2 regions of the Psychrobacter sp. TS_SC_6 genome follow, and region 1 is predicted to be linked to the other one. Evidence: predicted binding sites of a transcription regulator. Region 1 holds the regulator's gene; the other holds the start of a gene.

Region 1 (11,082 bases):
GTAGTAGTGATGCCAAATGTAGCTCACTGGACGCTTCCGCAAACTCATTGGCCAAGGCCGAAGTAATCGTCACTCCAGAGGTAAACAGACTTGGACTGATATTAAAGGCATTACCAATTAAGAAAGTAACCGCCATCGTTTCACCCAATGCGCGTCCAAGCCCTAAAATTACGCTACCGACCACGCCAGCTTTGGTATAAGGTAGGATGATTTTGAACATCACCTCCCACGTCGTTGCACCCATGCCATACGCGGATTCTTTTAATAATTCAGGCACCACAGAAAAAACATCCCGCATGGTGGCCGCGATAAAAGGAATAATCATAATTGCCAGTACTAAGGAGGCGGTAAACATACCAAGCCCCATTGGTGCACCTGCAAAGAGCTTGCCGATAATAGGTAAAGGCCCTACGTGCTCAATGAACCATGGCTGAATGTGATCGCCAAAAAAAGGCGCAAATACAAATAATCCCCACATACCATAAATAATAGAGGGAATGCCTGCCAACAGCTCAATGGCCATACCCAATGGCTTTTTTAAGAAGTTAGGGCATAGTTCAGTCAAAAAGATAGCAATACCGAAGCTCACTGGCACAGCAATAGCGATCGCAATAAAGGAGGTGACAATCGTACCGTAAATAGGCGCAAGCGCACCGTATTGATTATTTACCGTATCCCAGTTATTGCTGGTATAAAACCCCAGTCCAAACTCAGTGATACTGGGCCAAGCGCCCACGATTAATGAGAGGAGGATGCCACCAAGCGACAACAGCACCAAGATTGCAAAGGCTTTGGTTGCATTGACAAACAGCGTATCGTAACGTCTTTGTTTAGCCAGTTGGGACCTTAAATCATTCATAAGTGTCTCAGCGTTGAATAGAATCAAGTCAAAATAGTAAAAGAGGTTTTATCACAACAAACTTAAAAAGACCTTTAAATTTTCTGTGATAAAACCTCTCAAACCCCTACCGGAGAATAGTGGTTTGAGAGGCTGGCTTGAGAGTGATTATGCAATCACTAGGATAAACAGGTTATTGTGCAGGTTTATAGACAGGTTGACCGTCGCTGCCTTTGACCTCACTCCATTTTGATTTAAATAAGGCAACCGCAGTATCAGAGAAGGGTACGTAATCAAGTGCCATAGCGTCGTCATCACCTTGCGCATAAGCCCAGTCAAAGAATTTCAATACACCAGCGATTTGTTTGGCATCTTGTGGCTGCTTATGTACTAAGATAAAAGTGGCTGCGGCGATTGGCCAAGCTTGCTCAGTCTCAGAATCAGTAATGACTTTATAGAAACCTTCTTGCTGTGACCAATCGATATCACCTGCCGCGGCAAAGGTCTCTGCAGATGGCTGTACGAAGTTACCAGCAGCATTCTTAAGTGCCGTGTGTGACATTTTGTTCTGTTTAGCGTACGCATATTCAACATAACCGATAGAGTTTTTCATACGGTTGACGTAACTTGAAACGCCTTCGTTACCCTTGCCGCCTGCACCAGTGGCAGATGTTGGCCATTTAACGGTTTTATCAACACCCACTGAGTCTTTCCAGTCTGGTGATACTTTTGCCAAATAATCCGTGAAGTTAAAAGTCGTACCTGAACCGTCTGAGCGGAATACGGTGGTGATTTGGGCATCAGGTAGGGTCAAATCTGGATTCAATGCTTTGATAGCAGGATCATTCCAGTTACTGATTTTACCCAAATAAATATCGGCTAAGGTTTTACCGTCTAGCTTCAACGCGCCTGGCTCAATACCATCAATATTGACAACTGGCACGACGCCGCCGATGACTGTTGGGAACTGTATCAGACCGGCTTCGTTTAACTCTTCTGGTGTCATCGGCGCATCAGATGCCCCAAAATCTACGGTCTTCGCAACGATTTGTTTGATACCGCCCGATGAGCCAATAGACTGATAATTGACCTGACCACCTGTGGCTTTGTTGTAGGCATCTGACCACTTAGCATAGATAGGCTGTGGAAAAGAAGCACCAGCTCCGGTAATGTTCATCGATACATTTTCAGCTGAGCTAGCACTAGCGTCGCCACTAGCAGCGGTTTCTGATGGTGCTGTGGTTGCTGCGTTGGTTTTCTCGCTCTCATTGTCGCTCGTCGTTTGGTTACAAGCGGCTAATGTCAAAGTGCTAGCGATTGCTACTGCCATGAATGAATAACGCATTATTTCTCCTAAAATTAATCAATTTTGAGTATCAAGCATTTATAAATAACAATAACAGTGGTTTGCTGAAATGATGCTCTGCGGTTAATAAGGAGAGTTTGACAAATGAATATGACAGTTTGATGACATAAAGCCTTTTTATCACAAAAAAAACGACTGAAAAAAGACAGTATTAAAAAACATAAGAAAGGAGTAGGCACAAAAAAAGCATAGGCAGTATTCTGGTTACTGTCTATGCTCATGTTGCCCAATATTACTTGTGACAAGCGTTTTTACTTAGATAAATGGTATTAGATTTTAGCGCTACCTAACAGTTGCCCCATTTGAACGATGGAGCCATGCTGCATGGTATCTTGCCAATCCGTTTTTGCCGCTTTTGGCAGTATTACAATTGCGGTTGAACCTAAATAAAAACGACCAAGCTCGTCACCTTTTTTAAAGCTCATATCATGATCGGCTTCTTGAATATCATCAGTACGGCTAATTTTACCCGTTGCTACTGTCTCAATCCCAGCGACAATCATCGCACCGACCATCACTACCGCCGCTTTACCATAGGTAGTATCAAACAGACAGACGAGGCGCTCGTTACGAGCAAACAAATCCGGTACATTGGCAGCCGTGGTATTATTGACCGAAAACAGTGTACCAGGGACATAACGAGTTTTAATAAGAGTGCCATCGAATGGCATATGTACACGGTGATAGTTGCTTGGGGCAAGATAGACCGTGGCAAAACTACCGTCAGCGAAATAATCGCCATCTGCGCTATTCGCTAAGAGCTGACCGATATCATAGTCACGACCTTTTGCTTGCAGTAGTTTATGGTCATGAATCTGCCCAAGCTGCGAAATCATGCCATCTGCAGGACTAACAATACCATTGATACTGGTATCGATAATACGGGCATTGTCTTGGAGCTCACGAGTAAAGAAATCATTAAAGCTCTCATAAGCGTTTAGGCTTTGACGCTCATATTCATCTAGACTAACATCATATGCTTTGGCAAAACTGCGGATAAATGTACGCTTGACCCAAGGGTGGCGGCTGGCAGCTAAGCGTCCTGCGACTTTACTGATTTTTTGCTGCGGTACAAATTGCTGTAAGGTAGTAAATACATTCATAATAGATGACCAAAGTAGGGATTAAAAATAGTTATTAAAATAAAAAGTTATATTAAAAAATCATAGATAGGCAGTTTTATAGCTAGATTTATTTATAAATATAATCATAAGTACATGCATCGATAATTGTATTTTATCATGGTCTGCAGCAGACTGTATGACCATAATCGTTAAAGGAAGTAAGCAATGAGAGCTCTTATTCAGCGAGTCAAACATGCCAGTGTCAGCGTTGATGGGCAGGAGGTTGGCGCTATTGATTTTGGAGTACTGGCGTATATTGGCTTGGGGCACGATGATAACCTACAAAGTGCGCAGCGGATGATTGATAAAATCTTGACTTATCGACTCTTTGACAATGATGACGATCCAGCCAAATACGGTAAACTCGATAAAAATATCCAGCAAGTCGGTGGTGGGCTATTATTGGTCTCACAATTTACTCTGCTGGCAAAGACGGACAAAGGACGCCGCCCTGACTTTGGTAGCGCAATGACACCTGATATGGCTCAAGCTTTATTCGCACAATTGGTTGATTACGCAAAGACGCAGTATCTAACGGTTGCAACGGGTCGGTTTGGCACTGATATGCAAGTGTTGAGTGTTAATGATGGACCATTAAACTTTTTATTGGAAGTGCATTAAGTCATTAGCAGGGCTACTAAGTATTATAAATCTAAGAGTAAATGTCATTAAGCTGTCATAATTAAGCCCTTTAATAAAGAAACGCTTATTTGCGTTTGTTACGGCTTTTATAAACTCTATTTTGTCCTCTAACACTAAGAATACATTATGTCTAAAGAGCAAATTTTGATTGTTGAAGATGAAGACGCCATTCGTGAAATGGTCGTCATGACGCTAGAGATGGCAGGCTTTGATAGTTTACAAGCAGCGGATGTGTCAGAGGCGCACCAACAAGTGGTCGATCACCGTCCGGCACTGATTTTATTAGACTGGATGTTGCCCGGTGATAAAAGTGGTATTGATTTTTGCCGTATGCTAAAAAGCGATACGCTGCTCGCCGAGATACCGGTTATTATGTTGACTGCTAAAAGTGAAGAAGACAGTAAAGTGCATGGTCTTGACGCAGGCGCTGATGATTATATGACCAAGCCTTTCTCGACTCGTGAGCTTATCTCAAGAATCAAAGCGGTATTGCGACGTAGTAACGCGCTAAGCGGCGACAAACCTATCAGTATAGGCAGGCTAACTTTAGATGCCAAAAGCCAACGCTTTATGGTGGGTGATGACATTATCGATATGGGTCCGACAGAATATCGCTTATTGGCGTTTTTTATGAGCCATCCTGAGCGCGCCTATACCCGTGCCCAGCTGCTCGATCAAGTATGGGGTGGTAATGTCTATATCGAAGATAGAACCATTGATGTTCACGTAAAGCGTTTACGCACATTACTACGTCCACATGATTGTGATACATTGATACAAACGGTACGCGGTACAGGTTATCGATTTTCTAGCCGTATCGAAAAAGGGTAATCGCTAGCAATATGGATATTGTATAGTGTCGCCTTTTATCGGAAGCGGCTGATAGTAGAAAAATTATAAAAAATAATGGATAAATAAAAATGCCTATCCAAGATAAATACCAACGTCCCATAAATCAACTTAAAAAAATCAGAAGTGCTTTACGAGCATTACGTGATGCTGTGATTTTGCTCAATGACGATGATGGAATTGAATGGTGGAACCAAGCGGCGCAGGATTTATTATTGTTACAATCTTCAGATAAAGGCAGGCGTATTTTTGACTTCATTCAAGTGCCTGAATTTATGAAGTATTATCAGGAGGCAACGACGATTAATAGTGATGCCGATGAGAGTGTGAATATCGTCTCTTGGCAAGACCCAAACCGCTATCTAAAGTGTGAGCTGACGCCATTTGGCGATGAAAAACTACTGATCATTTATGATGTGACCCGCTTGCAGCATTTAGAAGCGATGCGCCGCGACTTTGTGGCCAATGTCTCGCATGAGCTGCGTACGCCATTGACGGTCTTGATGGGATATCTGGAGAATTTCTCTGATCAGCCAGATATGCCTTCACACTGGCGCCGCGGCTTTGAGTTGATGACTCAGCAGACAGCTCGTATGAACAGGGTAGTCAATGACTTATTGCTCCTGTCTCGCATCGAAATCGAAGAAACTCATGCGTTTGATGATATCGACATGACTAGGCTACTCACAAATGTCTATGATGACGCGCAAGCATATAACCAAGAATACAAGCATACCATTCACCTGCATATCGATACCTATGACGGGCTATATGGCTCAGAGATGTACTTGAATAGTGCACTGTCTAATCTGGTGATTAATGCCATTAAGTACACACCAAAAGGCGGTAATATCTCTATCAGCTGGACTAAGACTGCTGAGGGTTGCCGATTTGCGGTTGAAGACAATGGTATCGGTATCGCACCAAAGCATCTTAGCCGTTTGACCGAGCGTTTTTATCGTGTTGACAGTGGGCGTAGCCGAGCAACGGGTGGCACAGGACTTGGACTGGCTATTGTAAAACATGTGTTATATCAGCATGAAGCGCGCTTGCAGATTGAGTCTGTAGAAGGCGTAGGCTCGACATTTAGTGCCGTGTTCCCAAATAACCATGTACGATCTGCCGCAATGAATTAATGCTTAATACACTTTAATCCTTTTGCAAAAGTGGATAAGGATTTACCGCGCTACCATTAATATAAATTCCATAATGAACATGCGGCGGTGTGCCTTTAGCATTGCCGCTATCACCCACGTAACCAATGGTATCACCGGCATTTACCCAGTCATTGGGAGAAATGTCAGCATAGTCTTCCAAGTGCGCATAATAGTGTCCTGCGCCGCCTGGTCCCACTATCATAACGACGCGACCGCCTAACGCATTTTCGCCTACCTTGCTGACGATACCTTGGGTCGTCGCTTGAATCGGCGTGCCGCGCGCCGCAAAAATATCAATCCCTTCATGTGAGCGGCCTTGACTACGAGCAGCGCCCCACGTATCAGTCAGATGCTGCTTGGGTAGCGGATTTGGCAGGCTATTCTCTGTTGGTAGCGGATGTTGCAATAGGCTAAGCTGCTGCCATTTTGCTATGAAAAATGATTGAGTTTGTTGGCTGATACTCGGTAATAATCTGTCAAATACGAATAACAGCATCAGCAATACTGCGGCCTTGATAAGTACGCTAATTGCGCGGCTGATAAACCTAGGGTTTGGTTGTTCATGATTGCCATCTATTCGCATTGAAATCTCTTTGAGTTTTTGAATGAATGCCAACAGATATTATATAAGCTAAGTTCTCTATTATTTGTATGCCATTGTTATCTCTGGCTTTTATCCCCATAAATATAACGTTTACGTGTCTTTAAAATAACCCTTACCTAAAATACCAATGTTACTATCTATTACTGCTTTCCATAATTCTTGGCTGAACCTTTATGACAGACACTGCGCTTGTTATCGATACCGAAACCGATCAAGGTCGTGATCCACGTCCTATCCAAGTGGCGACGATTAATGTAGCTACGGGCTTTGAGTGGATGAAATACTTTAATAGTGGTCGATCAATATCGCCAGTTGTGATTAGAGTCCATGGTATTACCGATGACGATGTAGCAGGTCTTGAGCGGTTCGAGCTTGAGCAGTTTGAGGTACCTGAGTATCTTATTGGGCATAATGTACGCTTTGATTGGCGGGTGATTGGCAGTCCTTCCGCTAAGCTAATTTGCACCGTTAGGCTGGCGCGCGTCGCATTTCCTGAATGGAGCGCCTATGGTCAGTCCAAGTGTATCGAGCAGTTATTGGGCAAAGGTGAGGCTAGTAGGATGACGATTGCTGCTCATGATGCGCTCGGTGATGCTCGTATGTGTTATCTGCTGTATCAGGCTTGCTGCGAGCGCTTAGCGATTGCACCAACTGATTTTGCAGCAGCGCATGCTATTGCCAATAAAGCCAATCCAGTTAGTAAAATGCCCTTTGGTAAGCATAAAGGCATACCAATCAAAGATGTACCTATTAGCTATATAAAATGGATGCTGGGTAATATCCACAACATGCAGCCGTCGCTTTATTCTGCATTGACCAAACGCATCAAGGCAGAAATTGCAAAAGAATAAATAGACGGCTTCTTTGCTAGATAGACGCTGAAACCGATTGATTATTTAGCCAATCAATCGCCATTTGCCACAGCTTAGGCGCTTTAGCATTGGTCCTGCTGCTAAAATAACGCATGTGACCGATGCTACTAACACCAAAATCTTTGGGATCTAAAAAGTGTTTTTCTGCTGGCATTTTGGTAAAGACACGAATCATATCATCCATATTTTTGCTATTGGCAATCTCATCATCACTAAACCCTAGCCATAATGCTGGCATATCGATCTCATCATAAAAATGCGTGTGTATACTTTTACCAAAGGCGGTCTTGATATAACCTGCGCCATTACACCACTCACGCCATTGACGAGCGACGCCGCGCGGCAGCGGCTCGCCCATGCCGATTTTATCCGATGGCGTATAGCCTAACGTCAAATTAGTGAGAGGAATAAATGCTTCCATAAAACCTATGGCTTTGAGCTTATAAGGCATGTCCATGTTTTTGATGCGACCTGATGAGCAGGCGACATTAAATACTGAAGCAATAGACTGGTAATTTGGCATCAAACCAATCAGCTGACCGCCAGCGCTATGACCAATCAAATGATAATTGGCATCGGTAAATTCATCTTGCAAGGCATCAAGGACGGCTGGCATGTCATGACGACCCCAGCTGATTAGAGACGCATCACATTTTGCCAAATCGGTGGACAATGACTCGCCGATGCCTTCATTATCAAAGGTTAGTACACCAAAGCCATGCTCGGCTAAGTAAGTGGCAAAGTTATGATAAAACTGGCGTTTGATACCTGTTGCTGGCGCGATCATAACCGCTGTTTTTACCTCATTTTTAGGACGATAGACAGTCGCTGCCAATGCCTGATTGCGATCGGTCATAATGCTTAATGAATAAGCCTCTGTTTGAGTAATGGTAGGGTTATTTTCCATGGTTGAAACTTAATATATTGTTATCGTTTTTATGAATGAGCTTTGTTAGAAAAGAGAAGGCGTTAATTTGTAATAAGCTGCCAATGTGTAGCCTTAAAAATGTAGTAATTGCGTAGTGATAAATGGTTGCGACCGCGTGATAGCATTGCTTATGTTAAAATAAATCTCAGTAGGGAAGGCGCTCAAATATGACTTCTAAGTTCTATCCCAATTTATCTTGCATGATATGATCCATTAAGTCTGGACTGAATAACTATCTTGACTATTCCATATGCACGGATAAAAATACTTTAACAAACAAGTTCTTAATAAAAACAATTGATATAAAAGTTAAGGAAGCTAGCTATATGCAAATGAAAATTAATAATGACACGTATGAAGTGATTACCAGTCAAGATATTACTAATATCGAAAAAGCCGTGGATAAATCAGCGTTAACTATGCCGCTAGTTGCGGTCTATTGTGGGTCGCGTTTGGGTAATGATGTCATATATGAGCAAGCCGCACGAGAGCTTGGTGTGGCATTAGCAGACAATGGCATGGGTTTAGTATACGGCGGCGCGAGTATCGGGCTGATGGGCGCTGTGGCAGATGAAGTGATTCGAGGTGGTGCAGAAGCAGTCGGCGTGATTCCAACCTTTATGCTCAAACACGAAATCGCTCATGAGCAGCTGACCCGTTTACATCTCACAGATACCATGCACACACGTAAAACAGTGATGGCAGAATATGCTGATGCCTTTATTACTTTACCAGGTGGACTTGGTACTTTAGAGGAAATCATGGAAATCGCCACATGGCGCCAGCTATATCAACATGAAAAGCCAATGATTATTTTGAATATTAATGGTTTTTATGGTCGTATGATTGAGCATTTAAAATATACCACTGAGCAAGGCTTTATGAAGCAAGAAGATCTTGAGCGCTTGGTAGTATGTAACACGATTGGTGATGCCATTGATTTACTGCAGACGATGGTCAAAATAGATGCTGCTGTCAATACAGAAAAGATGGCAGGCAACTAAAAACAGATATATAAGCAAATATGAAAAAAGGGAGAGAATGGCTAAAAAAGCAATTCTTTCCCTTTTTTTGTCCGCTAATTAAAAACGTCTTTCTTAAGTCCTATAATTATCTGAACTATTGTTAATATTTAAATCCTCTAACGCCTTTTCGCGAATACCACGATTGACGCCTGCCATCGCCAGCGGAAAGCCGCGCTCTTTTGCCAAATCACGGGCGACCGTCTCAATAGCCAGACTGTCGTTGTGCGCCAGATACGCCCACTCATGAGCATAGCGATTACGGTTCACGGGCGTATCAAGTTCAATCAAACCAAGCTCACTCAATTCGTCAACGATTTGATCTGCTGCAATTAGAGTTGAAGATGCTTTGACGTTTTCAGCACGGGCATAGCGAATATTAAAGTATAAGCTCACATCAGCGACCCGCAGTGTGTCATCCTCACCAGGAATTTGCTGCCCACCGTATAAAGCATTGCCGACCGTACGGGCACTATGGAAGGTCGGTACAAATTCTGCCACATAATCAATCGCTTGTTGACTACGCGCTTGTAGTGGTGCTTTGTCCCAACCATCTTCGATATAATGCACATATTGCGGCGGCAATTTTGGTTGGGCGCTGTCTTTGCTTGAAGCGACCAAACCATCATTGAACAGCGTGATAAAATTACTCATGCCATGTATCTGAAAATAACCACCTGGATAAGGGGTTAGTTGTGCCATCCCTTCAGGTGTACCGCGATTACCATAGACAATAATCTCTGGTATCTGTCCACCGGTATCTTCCCAATGAGTAATATAAGAGGATTTAAACTCTACCATACGCGTGACTTTGACACCGACCATATCATCAATCACCCCTGTACGAAAACCACAGGCATTGACGAGGTAGTCGACTTCGATGGACTCGATTTTGCTATTGGACTGCAATTCAGGATCTAAACCAGCGCCTTTCTGATAATCAATACGCCATTTGGTCACATGATGATCAGCGTTTGAGCAGTTTTCACAATCAACTGGCATGACCTGCTTTACTTGAGTATCGGTAAATACATGCGCATGCTCATAACCATCTAATGCCAATTGCGCCGATGCTGCCAAGCGGAAAATATTCCAGCCATATTCTTGTACCACAATCAGCGGAAATTTAACTTTATTTAAATCCAAGTATTTTGCAACCGGTATCATCCATTCATCAACGGTAGTTGGCACAGTCACTTGCTCACGCTCAGACAATGCAATCAGTCGTTCATGACTGTAGAGCTGATAATAATCTTCTGGTTCGCCCAGTACTTTGTTATTGGCATCTTGAGCAATCAGCTCACGATACGCATCGGTCAATATCTCAAGCCGCGGTAACAAGTCTTCGGGCAAGCCGTCATCACGAGTCGGCACCGCAAATACCGTTGGACGTACATCAATGGTATAAGGATAAAGACGTAAAATATCGATGCACTGTTTGAGAAGGGCGACGCAGTCCTCGTCAGGGATTTCGCGATAGAGATTGCCACCGGCATGCAAATGGCACATAGGCGGACCATCAATCAGCGATTTGTTTTTTTCGAACACGTAAGTTTCAAGCCCTAACGCTGCCAATCGAATGGCAATGGTTGCCCCCGCCGTACCACCACCGAGGATACCGACACGTTGAGTAGCAATTACTTGATTATTCATGAGAGAGTGAGTCATTGTCGAGGTTAT
Region 2 (11,082 bases), 850 kb from region 1:
TACGACCGCGACTGGGTTTGAGTCCAAATGTACCACACCACGCGGCAGGAAAGCGTATCGAGCCGCCGCCATCACCCGCGCCTGCCATCGGTACGATACCGCTTGCCACTGCCGCCGCACTACCACCCGATGAGCCACCAGAGCTATAGCCTTTTTTAAAAGGATTATGTGTCACGCCATGTGCTTTCGGCTCAGTGGTGATAATCAAGCCAAATTCTGGCGTATTGGTCTTACCAAAAGTATTCACACCCGTAGCTTTCATGCGCTTGACGATTTCACTATCGCTTTTTGAGATGATATTGATGCTATGACTGCCCATCGTAATCGGCTCATCAGCGAAGCTAAATGACAAATCTTTTAATAAATAAGGGACGCCGTTGAATACACCAGCTGGCAGTCCCGCCTGCGCTGCAGCATAAGCACGCTCATCAAAACGATGAATGATAGCATTCAATTTAGGATTGAGCTGATTGGCTTGATAGACTGCCGCATCCAGCAGTTCTTTGACGCTGACTTCCCCTGCATTGACCAATGCCGCCAACGCTATCGCATCGTACTGACTATATTCTTTAAACATAACCGACCTTCCTTGGAGAATAATCAAATTAAAATTTTGAAAAAATTAATATGTATCCGATTTATAGACAGTAACCAGTTTAGTATAAAACCTTACTGTTTCTAATGAATAAACAAACTCATTAGTCATTTACGGTATTTATAATCATATCTGATAGGGGCAATTGGTAGCCTGACAATAATGCTCTTAACACCTTTTACTACATAAAATTCTTTGATATTTTCAATAAAAAAGACGAGTTACTTTCGTAAATCGTCTTTTACCATCCAGTCAAATATAAGCTTTACATTAATAGCTCGCGTTTACCACTCTTACCCATTGAGCTGACCAGTCCAGCCTCTTCCATCGAGTCAACAATACGCGCGGCGCGGTTATAGCCAATGCTGAATTTACGCTGAATACTAGAAGCAGAAACTTTACGAGTCTCCATAATAAAACCAACGGCTTCGTTGTAAAGGTCATCGTCTTCACCAGAGGCATTGGCAGCACTACTGCCACCGCTAGAACTAGACAATTCAAAATTGCCTGCCATATTGTCGATATAATCAGGTGCACCGCGCTCACGCCATGCATCACAGACGCTATTGACCTCTTCATCGCTGACATAAGCGCCATGGACACGATCCGGTTCAATCTGTCCAGGTCCTAAGAACAACATATCACCATTACCCAGCATATCTTCTGCGCCGCCACTATCCAAAATAGTCCGTGAATCGACCTTTGAGTTGACTCGTAATGCTGCTCGTACAGGAATATTGGCTTTAATTAAACCAGTAATGACATCAACTGAAGGACGCTGAGTTGCAAGGATTAAATGAATCCCTGCTGCCCGCGATTTTTGCGCCAAGCGCGTGATTAACTCTTCTGCCTGCTTACCGACCTGCATAATCATATCGGCAAACTCGTCGGCAACGATGACAATCATCGGTAAGGTTTTTAGCTTTGGTGCTTGGCTAACACTTACACTGTCATTGGGTCGCCATAACGGGTCAAGCATTGGATTGCCTGATTTTTCAGCAGCGATCACTTTTTTATTAAACTCATTTAGCTTACGGACCTTTAGTAAGCTCATGAGCTGATAACGGCGCTCCATCTCTGCAACACACCATGACAAGGCACTTGCCGCCTCAGTCATATCGGTAACGACTGGGGTCAGTAGATGCGGAATGTCATTATAGTTGGCAAGCTCAAGCTGCTTAGGATCGATAAGAATCATCCGCAGCTCGTTCGGCGTATATTTGAGCAGCATAGATAGTAACATGGCGTTGACCAAGACTGATTTACCAGAGCCTGTTGTACCAGCAACTAACATATGGGGCGCTCGTGCAAGATCAGTAATAATCGCTTTACCGCCAATATCTTTACCCATCGCCATACTGATTTGCGCTTTAGGATCTTTAAATTTTTCGGTGTCCAACAATTCAATCAAACGTACCATTTCGCGCTGTTTATTGGGTACTTCGATACCGATGTATGGTTTACCAGGAATGACCTCGACCACACGTAAAGATGCCATTGATAATGAGCGTGCCAAATCGCGTGAAATTCCCGTAACTTTACTGGCTTTTATCCCAGGCGCTAGGTCTACTTCAAAGCGAGTGACGACAGGTCCTGGAATCGCATTGACAACACTTGCTTTAACATTGAACTCTTGTAATTTTATCTCTAGCAGCTCTGATAACTGCTCAAGCTCAGCAAGCGTATAGCTTGGCTGGCGATTGGGGTCTGGCTTATCTAAAATAGACAGCTCTGGAATCGGCGACAGACTGCTACGATAAGCAGCCGTTTGCATCGAGCGTGATTTTTGACTGAATGCAATATCATCACTGATATGAGGCATAACGGGAGCATCAATCGCGTCAGTGCTATCATAAACATTGTCGTCTTCTGGCATCATATCCGTAATATGATTGCTACTATCACCTTCTGGAACTGCAAAACTCATAGTTGGTTTGGTTACTGTGGCTGACTCGATACTTGATATGGTAGACATATTTTCTGCCATTGGTGACGCTTTTGGATTTGCAGGCGGGGTATTGGTCGGTGTCATATCTATTATTTCTGATGTATTCTCTATATCAGTATCAGAAAAAGGCTCCAAATCGTTCAACAAGTCATTTGCAGCATTATTAGGAATGTCGTCAGTAGAGTCGTTTGATGAGATGGCAGTTTGCTGCTGAATAGGCGCAGTTTCTGTTAATGTCTCTATGACAGATAATCCTTGTTCATGGCTAAAACCAGTCGCTTCCGGCACTGCCGCATGTTCTGCCAACCAGGCATCCACTAAGCTATCGACGCTAGGTGCTGATTCAGCAATATCTGGCTGCATATTTGATATGTTCGGTGCATAATCATTTAACGAATGTGCTGCTTGTTGCTGAGTCTCTTGAGTAATATCAATAACTGGGCTAGCAGAAGAAATGTCAGTATTTAAGCTGTCAACAGAAGCAGCAGCTGATGCCTCTGAATATGGAGCATTTATGACATCATAAGGTATCGTATCTTGCTCATTTTCTATCTGGTTTGCTAATAAATCAGCGACAGTATTTGCATCGTTCCATGCAAAACTTGGCTCAACCTTTCTGATAGACATTGGCGTAGCATTGGTAGCAGATACTGATGTTTTATTCAGATTAAAAGCGCTATTGCTAGTCGTTGTGGCGGCTGCAGTTTGCAGCTGCTCTTCTCGTTTGGCGCTTTCACTGGCGACTTGCGCAGCGGCTGCCATAGAGGCTTTTACACTGGCACCCAATCCTGAAGACGATAAAAAGTCTGTCAATGCGCTATTGAAACGACCACTTCTATTGTCTTGCTGTTTATTGTTAGCCTGTTCCGCCGCTTGCAACTCAAGCGGTAATTGCTCATATTCTGGAGTGTTATTCTGACTTATAATCGTATCACTACCTTGTTTATCGGTAGCACTAGTAGCATTGTCTTCTTGTATTATTTGACTAGCATCAAGGCTGCTATCAAGGTTTTTGACACCTGACCCAAACCAAGACAAAGTTTTAATTTTTTCATAAATACTTAGCCAATGAATATTAAAGGCAAAGGTGGTCGTAATAGCGACAAACACTGTCAAAAACGTCACACTCCCCCACTGCGACAATAGCTGTGCTAGCCTCGCTTGTAGCTCAAGACCAATAATACCGCCAGCAACGCCTTTGAGACCTGACGACATCGGATCGGCTACCTGCTGTACCAATGCGATCAATTGGGCAAATAATGCACTACTGCTCAGTATCAAAAACACGTAAGCAACCAAGCGTAATAACCAAAATGTCGGTTTATTATCCCACCAAATTAGTACTGACTCATAAACCAGAAACGCCAGTAACCACCACGCACCAAAACCAAAGAAGCTATACAGCAAATCTGAGAGCCATGCGCCCATCTCACCGCCCATATTATTAATGGTCGTCATATCACTACTGATGTGCGACCAGCTAGGATCATTACCGGTATAAGTCATCAAAATCACGAACAAATAAACCGCGAGGAGTAATCCCAGTAGGGTAAATATACCCTTTTTTAAGTAATCAATAATTGGTGCTGATATCACGTAAGATCTGCCTTGTTGTTAATACTCGTCATGAATATTCAATAATCGTCAAACCATGATTAAGCTTAATCATGCTGACATAAATTCCTGATAGAAACTGCTGTAATAAGTTACGACTGATGTGGCGTAATAACACAAAAAATTTAGCTAAAATGCTAAGACAAAATATTGACCGCATTGCTGTTTTTGTTTTGTGCTTGGGATACAACTTCTTATAATAACAAATACATAGCTGCCGTGGCGACCGCGTTATCAATAAAGCGCATAAGAAAATCAATCCAGTAGTGATTTAGCCAAAAATGCAGCTATAGTTGAAATACTTTAAAGTCGCTACAGTGCTACTGGGATAAATTTTTCGAAGCCTCTATCTGCTAAGCACAGCAATCAAGACAAATCAATACCAGCAGTACGTGATGTTTATATCTCACTTTTCACTGACTATATTTGAATGTGGGGTCATTTTTGGTACTAAAATTTCAAGCTTAAGATACTTTAGTTCTAATGATATCCATATTTTTTTTAGCAAACTTGCACTTTTTGCTCTTAGCTCTTATGTTATTATCACATAGCAACGATAATAACCAGATACGTCGTCATTTTTACGCTTATCTTTTATAATACTTATAATATCTACTTATTATTTTAACGTTGAACCTTTTCACTTTTATTGCTCTAGCAAGGAAATCTTATGGCAACTGATAATACTGCTCCACGCCACGAAAAACTCATCATTTTAGGTTCAGGTCCTGCTGGTTATTCTGCCGCTGTGTATGCAGCACGTGCCAACCTCAAGCCTGTTATGGTCACCGGTATGGAAGTCGGTGGACAGCTTACGACGACGACCGAAGTGGATAACTGGCCGGGTGATGCGCATGATTTGACTGGTCCTGCGTTGATGGATCGTATGAAAGCCCATGCCGAACGCTTTGGTACTGAATTGGTCTATGACCATATCAATAGCGTTAATTTAAATGTGCGTCCTTTTGAGCTGACTGGTAATAATGGCAATTACACCTGTGATGCTCTTATTATCTCAACCGGCGCATCAGCACAGTATCTAGGTCTAGAGTCAGAAACCAAATTCCGCGGTCTTGGCGTTTCTGCTTGTGCAACTTGTGATGGTTTCTTTTATAAAGACCAAAAAGTGGCGGTCATCGGTGGTGGTAACACGGCCGTTGAAGAAGCGCTGTATTTATCAAATATCGCCGCTGAAGTCACTTTAGTCCATCGCCGTGATAGCTTACGCTCAGAAAAAATTCTACAAGATAAACTATTTGAAAAGGCCAAAAATGGTAATGTCAAAATCGAGTGGAACCACAGCGTAAAAGAAGTAGTTGGTGATGATATGGGCGTTAATGGCGTGGTCATTGAATCTATGATTGATGGCAGCACCAAGCAACTGGATGTGTTTGGCATGTTTGTCGCGATCGGTCATAAGCCGAATACTGACTTATTCGAAGGTCAGTTAGAGATGAAAGACGGTTATCTTATAGTCAATAGCGGTCTGAATGGTAATGCCACCCAAACCAGTATCGAAGGTGTCTTTGCCGCAGGCGATGTCGCAGATAACGTCTATCGTCAAGCGATCACCTCGGCAGGTACAGGCTGTATGGCAGCACTTGATGCTGAAAAGTACCTAGATGCAATAGGCGAAACCGTTGCACAAGACCATACTTATGCTTCAACGTTGACAGCTGATAAAGAAGCGTAAATGAGCGTCTTTATTCACGATGGTCATACAACACCTGAGGCTTTTGTTCAACATATCAAGAGTCTTGGGCGTTATGACTTTCCAGAGCCAGCAATAGTAGATCCTGAAGGTATGGGTATTGTGGCTATCGGGGGAGATTTAGCTCCTGAGACGCTGATTTCTGCTTACGCACAGGGACTGTTTCCTTGGTTTAATGACGATGAACCGATTGCTTGGTGGTGCCCTGAGCCCAGATGTGTGATGCAGCCAACAGACTATCAGCCCAGTAAATCGCTACAAAAGCAAGCAAACCGTAGTCTTTGGCAGTTGACGCTGAATCAAGCTTTTGATGAGGTCATACACGCTTGTAGTTTACCGCGTAGTAATGGCGTTAATGACGATCTTAATGAAAATCAGCCTGAAGGCGAACATACTTGGATTCATGATGAGATGATTGAAGCTTATACTGAGTTACATGCTCAAGGCTTCGCGCATAGTATTGAAGTTTGGGATGATAAAGGCACGCTCGTTGGCGGTTTATACGGCTTAAAAATAGGTGGTATTTATTTTGGTGAGTCGATGTTTCATATCGCTTCTAATGCATCAAAACTGGCATTTTGGGGCTTGATGCGCTTATGTGAGCAAAGCAATGTTAATCTTGTCGACTGTCAACTCCCTAACGATCATCTTACAAGTTTAGGTGCTATCACCTTGTCACGTACTGAGTTTTTGGCTCAACTAGATATATTAATATCTAATAGTTCAAATAATTGGCACAAAAAATCGCATAAACCTCTAGCGGTATCGCTGCTAGGGAATTTGCAACCTTGGCCATTAAACCTCTAGTTTATTACTTTATTTTAAAATCTAAAATTGATCTGGCTAATCGATAGTTAAAATAGCGCGACTCGATTGAGTACCTATGACTATTATTGTTACGTTTAATCAGCAATGTTTTCATAAATCAGTAACTTACCTATCACGATCATGAGTACATTATGGCACCTGATACCTCTTTTTTATTAATAGGTAAGCTGGCAACCAAAGCCAATACTACCAAAGATACGATTCGTCACTATGATCAATTGGGGCTACTAAAATCGCGTAAGCGTCAGGCAGGTTCGCGGCTATATACTGAGTTTCATCCAGAATGTGTTGAACGTATCGAATTAATTAAAAGCGCGCAAGCAATTGGCTTTACCCTGACTGAAATCAAAGACAGCCTCAATGATTATTATGATGGGCAGCTCGATATTGACTTACAGCTGAACATTACCCAGCAAAAACTGATCCAAATCAGAAAACAACAGACGACCATCAGTTTGATGATAGAGATGTTGACCGAACGCATTGATATTCTTAAGCATATGAAGGCTGATAGTGATTATAAGCTCGACATTGATGTGTGTAAAAAGACACTGCCTTTATCCTGATAAAGAAACCTCGATACCAAACCGCATTTATTATTTGTTATTGTTTTAAATCTCAAATAATAAAAGCTGCTAATATTTTTTAAGATTAATTATAAATACGCTGCATGATTAGCGCGTCGACTGCTGGTTGATGCGCTGCTTGATAGTAGCTTTTACGTGTATGAATCACAGTAAATCCTTGCTGCTCATATAACGCAATCGCAGCAGTATTGTCTGCTCGCACTTCTAATAAAAGACTCTCTACTTGATTGGCCTTTAACGCCTCATCTAGTCTAATAAAAACTCGTGATGCTATACCTTGACGCTGATAATCAGGATGAGTACCAATGCGTAAAATCTCTGCTTGCTCAAACAATAATTGGTATAAGCAGTAGCCAATCAATTCGTTTGCAGAATTATTAATAACAATCATCAGATTGATATTCTCCTGTTCTAGCAGATCACCTATTGTTTGAGATGTCCAAGGGTCGTGTAGCTGAACCATGACTTCAATAGTAGCCACTGCTTCGACCATTTCTGTACGCTTATCTGGTTCATCTAATAGCATTTTTATATCAAACATTTGCGCCCTCTATTTGTTGGCTTTAATATCAATTATATTATCGTTGATTGTCGATACTGTCATTCTATTAGCAAACCATTCACCCACAAAAAAGCCACCCTCTTTCAAGGATGGCCTTTGACTAACTTATTAACGAAGATCAGATTACTCTGACAGCGTTAATTATTAGTTTAATACGTTAGCAACAACACCAGCGCCTACTGTACGGCCGCCTTCACGAATAGCAAAGCGAAGACCTTTGTCCATAGCGATTGGGTGGATAAGCTCTACGCCCATCTCAACGTTATCACCAGGCATAACCATTTCAGTACCTTCTTGTAATTGGATTGCGCCAGTTACGTCAGTGGTACGGAAGTAGAACTGTGGACGATAGCCGTTTAGGAATGGTGTGTGACGACCACCCTCTTCTTTTGACAATACATAGACTTCAGCGTCAAACTTGGTATGCGGCGTGATTGAACCTGGCTTAGCTAGTACTTGGCCACGTTGTACGTCTTCACGCTTAGTACCACGTAGTAGTACGCCACAGTTTTCGCCTGCACGACCTTCGTCAAGCAGTTTACGGAACATCTCTACACCAGTACAGGTGGTTTTTTGAGTGTCACGGATACCAACGATTTCGATTTCGTCGCCAACGCGTACGATACCAGATTCAACACGGCCAGTGACAACAGTACCACGACCTGAGATTGAGAATACGTCTTCGATTGGCATTAGGAATGCTTTGTCGATGTCACGCTCTGGCTCTGGGATGTAGGTGTCAAGAACGTGTAATAGTTCTACAACCGCTGGTTGACCATATTTTTCTTGTGAGCCTTTTAGGGCTTCAGTCGCAGAACCATGGATGATTGGGGTGTCATCACCTGGGAAGTCATAGTCGCTCAATAATTCACGAACTTCCATTTCTACTAGCTCTAACAATTCTTCGTCATCAACAACGTCGCACTTGTTCATGAATACAACGATGTACGGTACGCCAACCTGACGTGAAAGCAGGATGTGCTCACGAGTTTGTGGCATAGGGCCGTCAGTTGCAGATACGACTAGGATTGCGCCGTCCATCTGGGCTGCACCGGTGATCATGTTTTTAACATAATCGGCGTGACCTGGGCAATCAACGTGAGCGTAATGACGTGATGGGGTGTCATATTCTACGTGTGAGGTGTTGATGGTGATGCCACGTGCTTTTTCTTCTGGTGCTGAGTCAATAGACGCGTAGTCTTTGGCTTCGCCACCTGAAGTGATTGCAGCTACGGTTGCGATTGCAGCGGTAAGGGTGGTTTTACCGTGGTCAACGTGTCCGATGGTACCGACGTTAACATGTGGTTTTAGACGTTCAAACTTGGCCTTTGCCATGGGTATTTCCTCTTTTTTTGGTGAACATTTATCAATCAAAGATCGGTAAATAACAGTTTGACGGCTTATGATGTATGACCATCAAACTGTTGGCACTGTGTTTTTTCTATTAAACTAATATCTATTAGAATACTAGCTATAACGCTATACTATCTCTGTATTCGATATTTTAGCTGTTAAGCGTATAAATAGAGGCATTATACGTGCTTTTCAATCTGTTGAACATGACAAGTTAATATACAGTACGGCTATTGCACTACTTTATCTAACTCTTATTCATTTAATTCTTTATACAGCTCATTTATCAGTCAAAAATAACACCTACCAACAAACTGACAGCGCAAAAAGGCAACACCTCAGTGTCACCTTTGAATTATTCTCTGCCACACTGTATGTATAATTTTCGATATTTTATAATTTTGATACCAATACTGAGCTATGGACAAGCACTAGCAAAGTGAATATGAATAATATAACAATAAATGGAGCTCATATTGAGAATTGAACTCAAGACCTCTCCCTTACCAAGGGAGTGCTCTACCGCTGAGCTATATGAGCATGCTTTTAACAACTACAGTAGCCAACCACTAAGTTGCACTAAAAAAAATATCACGATACAGCAATAATAACTGACTGTCGTGATGAGTATTGATGATCTGTGCAATAGTACATATATGGAGCGGGTGGCGGGAATCGAACCCGCGTCATTAGCTTGGAAGGCTAAGGTGTTACCATTATACCACACCCGCATTTACTCTTATCTGGGTTGATTCTGATAAAGAATCATTGATTGATAGAGAGTATGCTTGGCGTTAAGACGAACTTAGAAAAATATGGTGGTGGGAGAAGGATTCGAACCTTCGAAGCTTTCGCGACAGATTTACAGTCTGTTGGGTTTGACCGCTCCCCAATCCCACCTTAGGTTGCTTTAAACAAAAATGGCTTTAGTTTAAGACATATTCATAAAAAGCTACTTTGAGAGAGATGGTGCCGACTGCCGGGATCGAACTGGCGACCTACTGATTACAAGTCAGTTGCTCTACCAACTGAGCTAAGTCGGCTTGTTCTCTCAAAGTGGTGGCTATTCTATCAAATATTTTGAGATGCGCAAGCCCTTTTTTAGTATTTTTGACTTTATTTTAATAAAAAATCTCAAGCACCTGATTATAAAGGGTTTTTGTTTTTTGAAAATAGATACTTTTACTGCTCTTATTCCAACGATCTATCTTTTAGTCAAAAAACCTAGTCACTTAAATTCTGTGGGTTGGTTATTCATTGCTCCAAACATTCAATAATTATGTAAACCTGCCAAGCGCTAATACTTATCAGCGGCAGAATTTTTAAAAGATACCGTTAAAAATTGTGATTCCTGCGATGCTAAGATAAAACTTGTTCGCTATAAAATTACTATTTAAAGCGATACAAAATTTATCCTAACATAGCCCTAATCTCTTAAAGCAAAAATACCTTAAAGCCAATCAACTACAATTTTTTCCAGTTGACCAATTTATTATTTAAATAAACAAAGATAGCCCTCTTATCAAAAATTGGCTATACCATGCCTGTATTGAACAACCACAACGCTAAGCCAATAATAATAATCGCGACAAACACCCATATAAACCAATTACCACTCGGTTTCTTTTCAACTCCTCCAGTAGTGGCAGGGTTATCCAGTGCTTGATCCATCGCATTATTGCCTGTAGTACCCAAATCGCGAGATTGACCTAGATTGGCTGTGCCCGAAAACTGTGAAGTGGCTGCCTGTTTAGCACGCAGTACATCTGGATCTGCTTCTTCTTGTAAGGCCGTCTTAGTGGTTTTGTCACGCTTTGGCTCAATGGCTGCTTCAACGACTGGCGCCTCACTTACAGGAGGCGTATCTGAAAGGGTTTCGGATAC

The links. Region 1 encodes PhoB, which activates phosphate uptake and scavenging genes when phosphate is short. Its sites were predicted from a motif close to TGTCATNAANCTGTCATAA; they were not measured.
Region 2: AC0J5Y_RS02255 (DNA translocase FtsK) is a predicted target of PhoB. The motif match lies at 4,204-4,222, and genes of this name have one in related genera.

What each region holds. Positions count from the first base shown of each region.
Region 1 covers NZ_CM149590.1:2,595,875-2,606,956, reverse strand. The annotation lists gene pstC (phosphate ABC transporter permease subunit PstC) at 1-859, opposite strand, end outside; gene pstS (phosphate ABC transporter substrate-binding protein PstS) at 1,032-2,183, opposite strand; gene asd (archaetidylserine decarboxylase) at 2,474-3,307, opposite strand; gene dtd (D-aminoacyl-tRNA deacylase) at 3,494-3,949, shown strand; gene phoB (phosphate regulon transcriptional regulator PhoB) at 4,097-4,801, shown strand; gene phoR (phosphate regulon sensor histidine kinase PhoR) at 4,891-5,955, shown strand; gene AC0J5Y_RS11025 (M23 family metallopeptidase) at 5,969-6,559, opposite strand; gene AC0J5Y_RS11020 (3'-5' exonuclease) at 6,754-7,431, shown strand; gene AC0J5Y_RS11015 (alpha/beta hydrolase family protein) at 7,448-8,359, opposite strand; gene AC0J5Y_RS11010 (LOG family protein) at 8,707-9,384, shown strand; gene AC0J5Y_RS11005 (FAD-dependent oxidoreductase) at 9,478-11,070, opposite strand.
Region 2 covers NZ_CM149590.1:514,952-526,033, reverse strand. The annotation lists gene AC0J5Y_RS02260 (amidase) at 1-577, opposite strand, end outside; gene AC0J5Y_RS02255 (DNA translocase FtsK) at 861-4,139, opposite strand; gene trxB (thioredoxin-disulfide reductase) at 4,828-5,850, shown strand; gene aat (leucyl/phenylalanyl-tRNA--protein transferase) at 5,851-6,675, shown strand; gene AC0J5Y_RS02240 (MerR family transcriptional regulator) at 6,828-7,262, shown strand; gene rimI (ribosomal protein S18-alanine N-acetyltransferase) at 7,348-7,824, opposite strand; gene tuf (elongation factor Tu) at 7,990-9,180, opposite strand; tRNA gene AC0J5Y_RS02225 (tRNA-Thr) at 9,664-9,738, opposite strand; tRNA gene AC0J5Y_RS02220 (tRNA-Gly) at 9,856-9,929, opposite strand; tRNA gene AC0J5Y_RS02215 (tRNA-Tyr) at 10,015-10,098, opposite strand; tRNA gene AC0J5Y_RS02210 (tRNA-Thr) at 10,166-10,241, opposite strand; gene AC0J5Y_RS02205 (FHA domain-containing protein) at 10,732-11,082, opposite strand, start outside.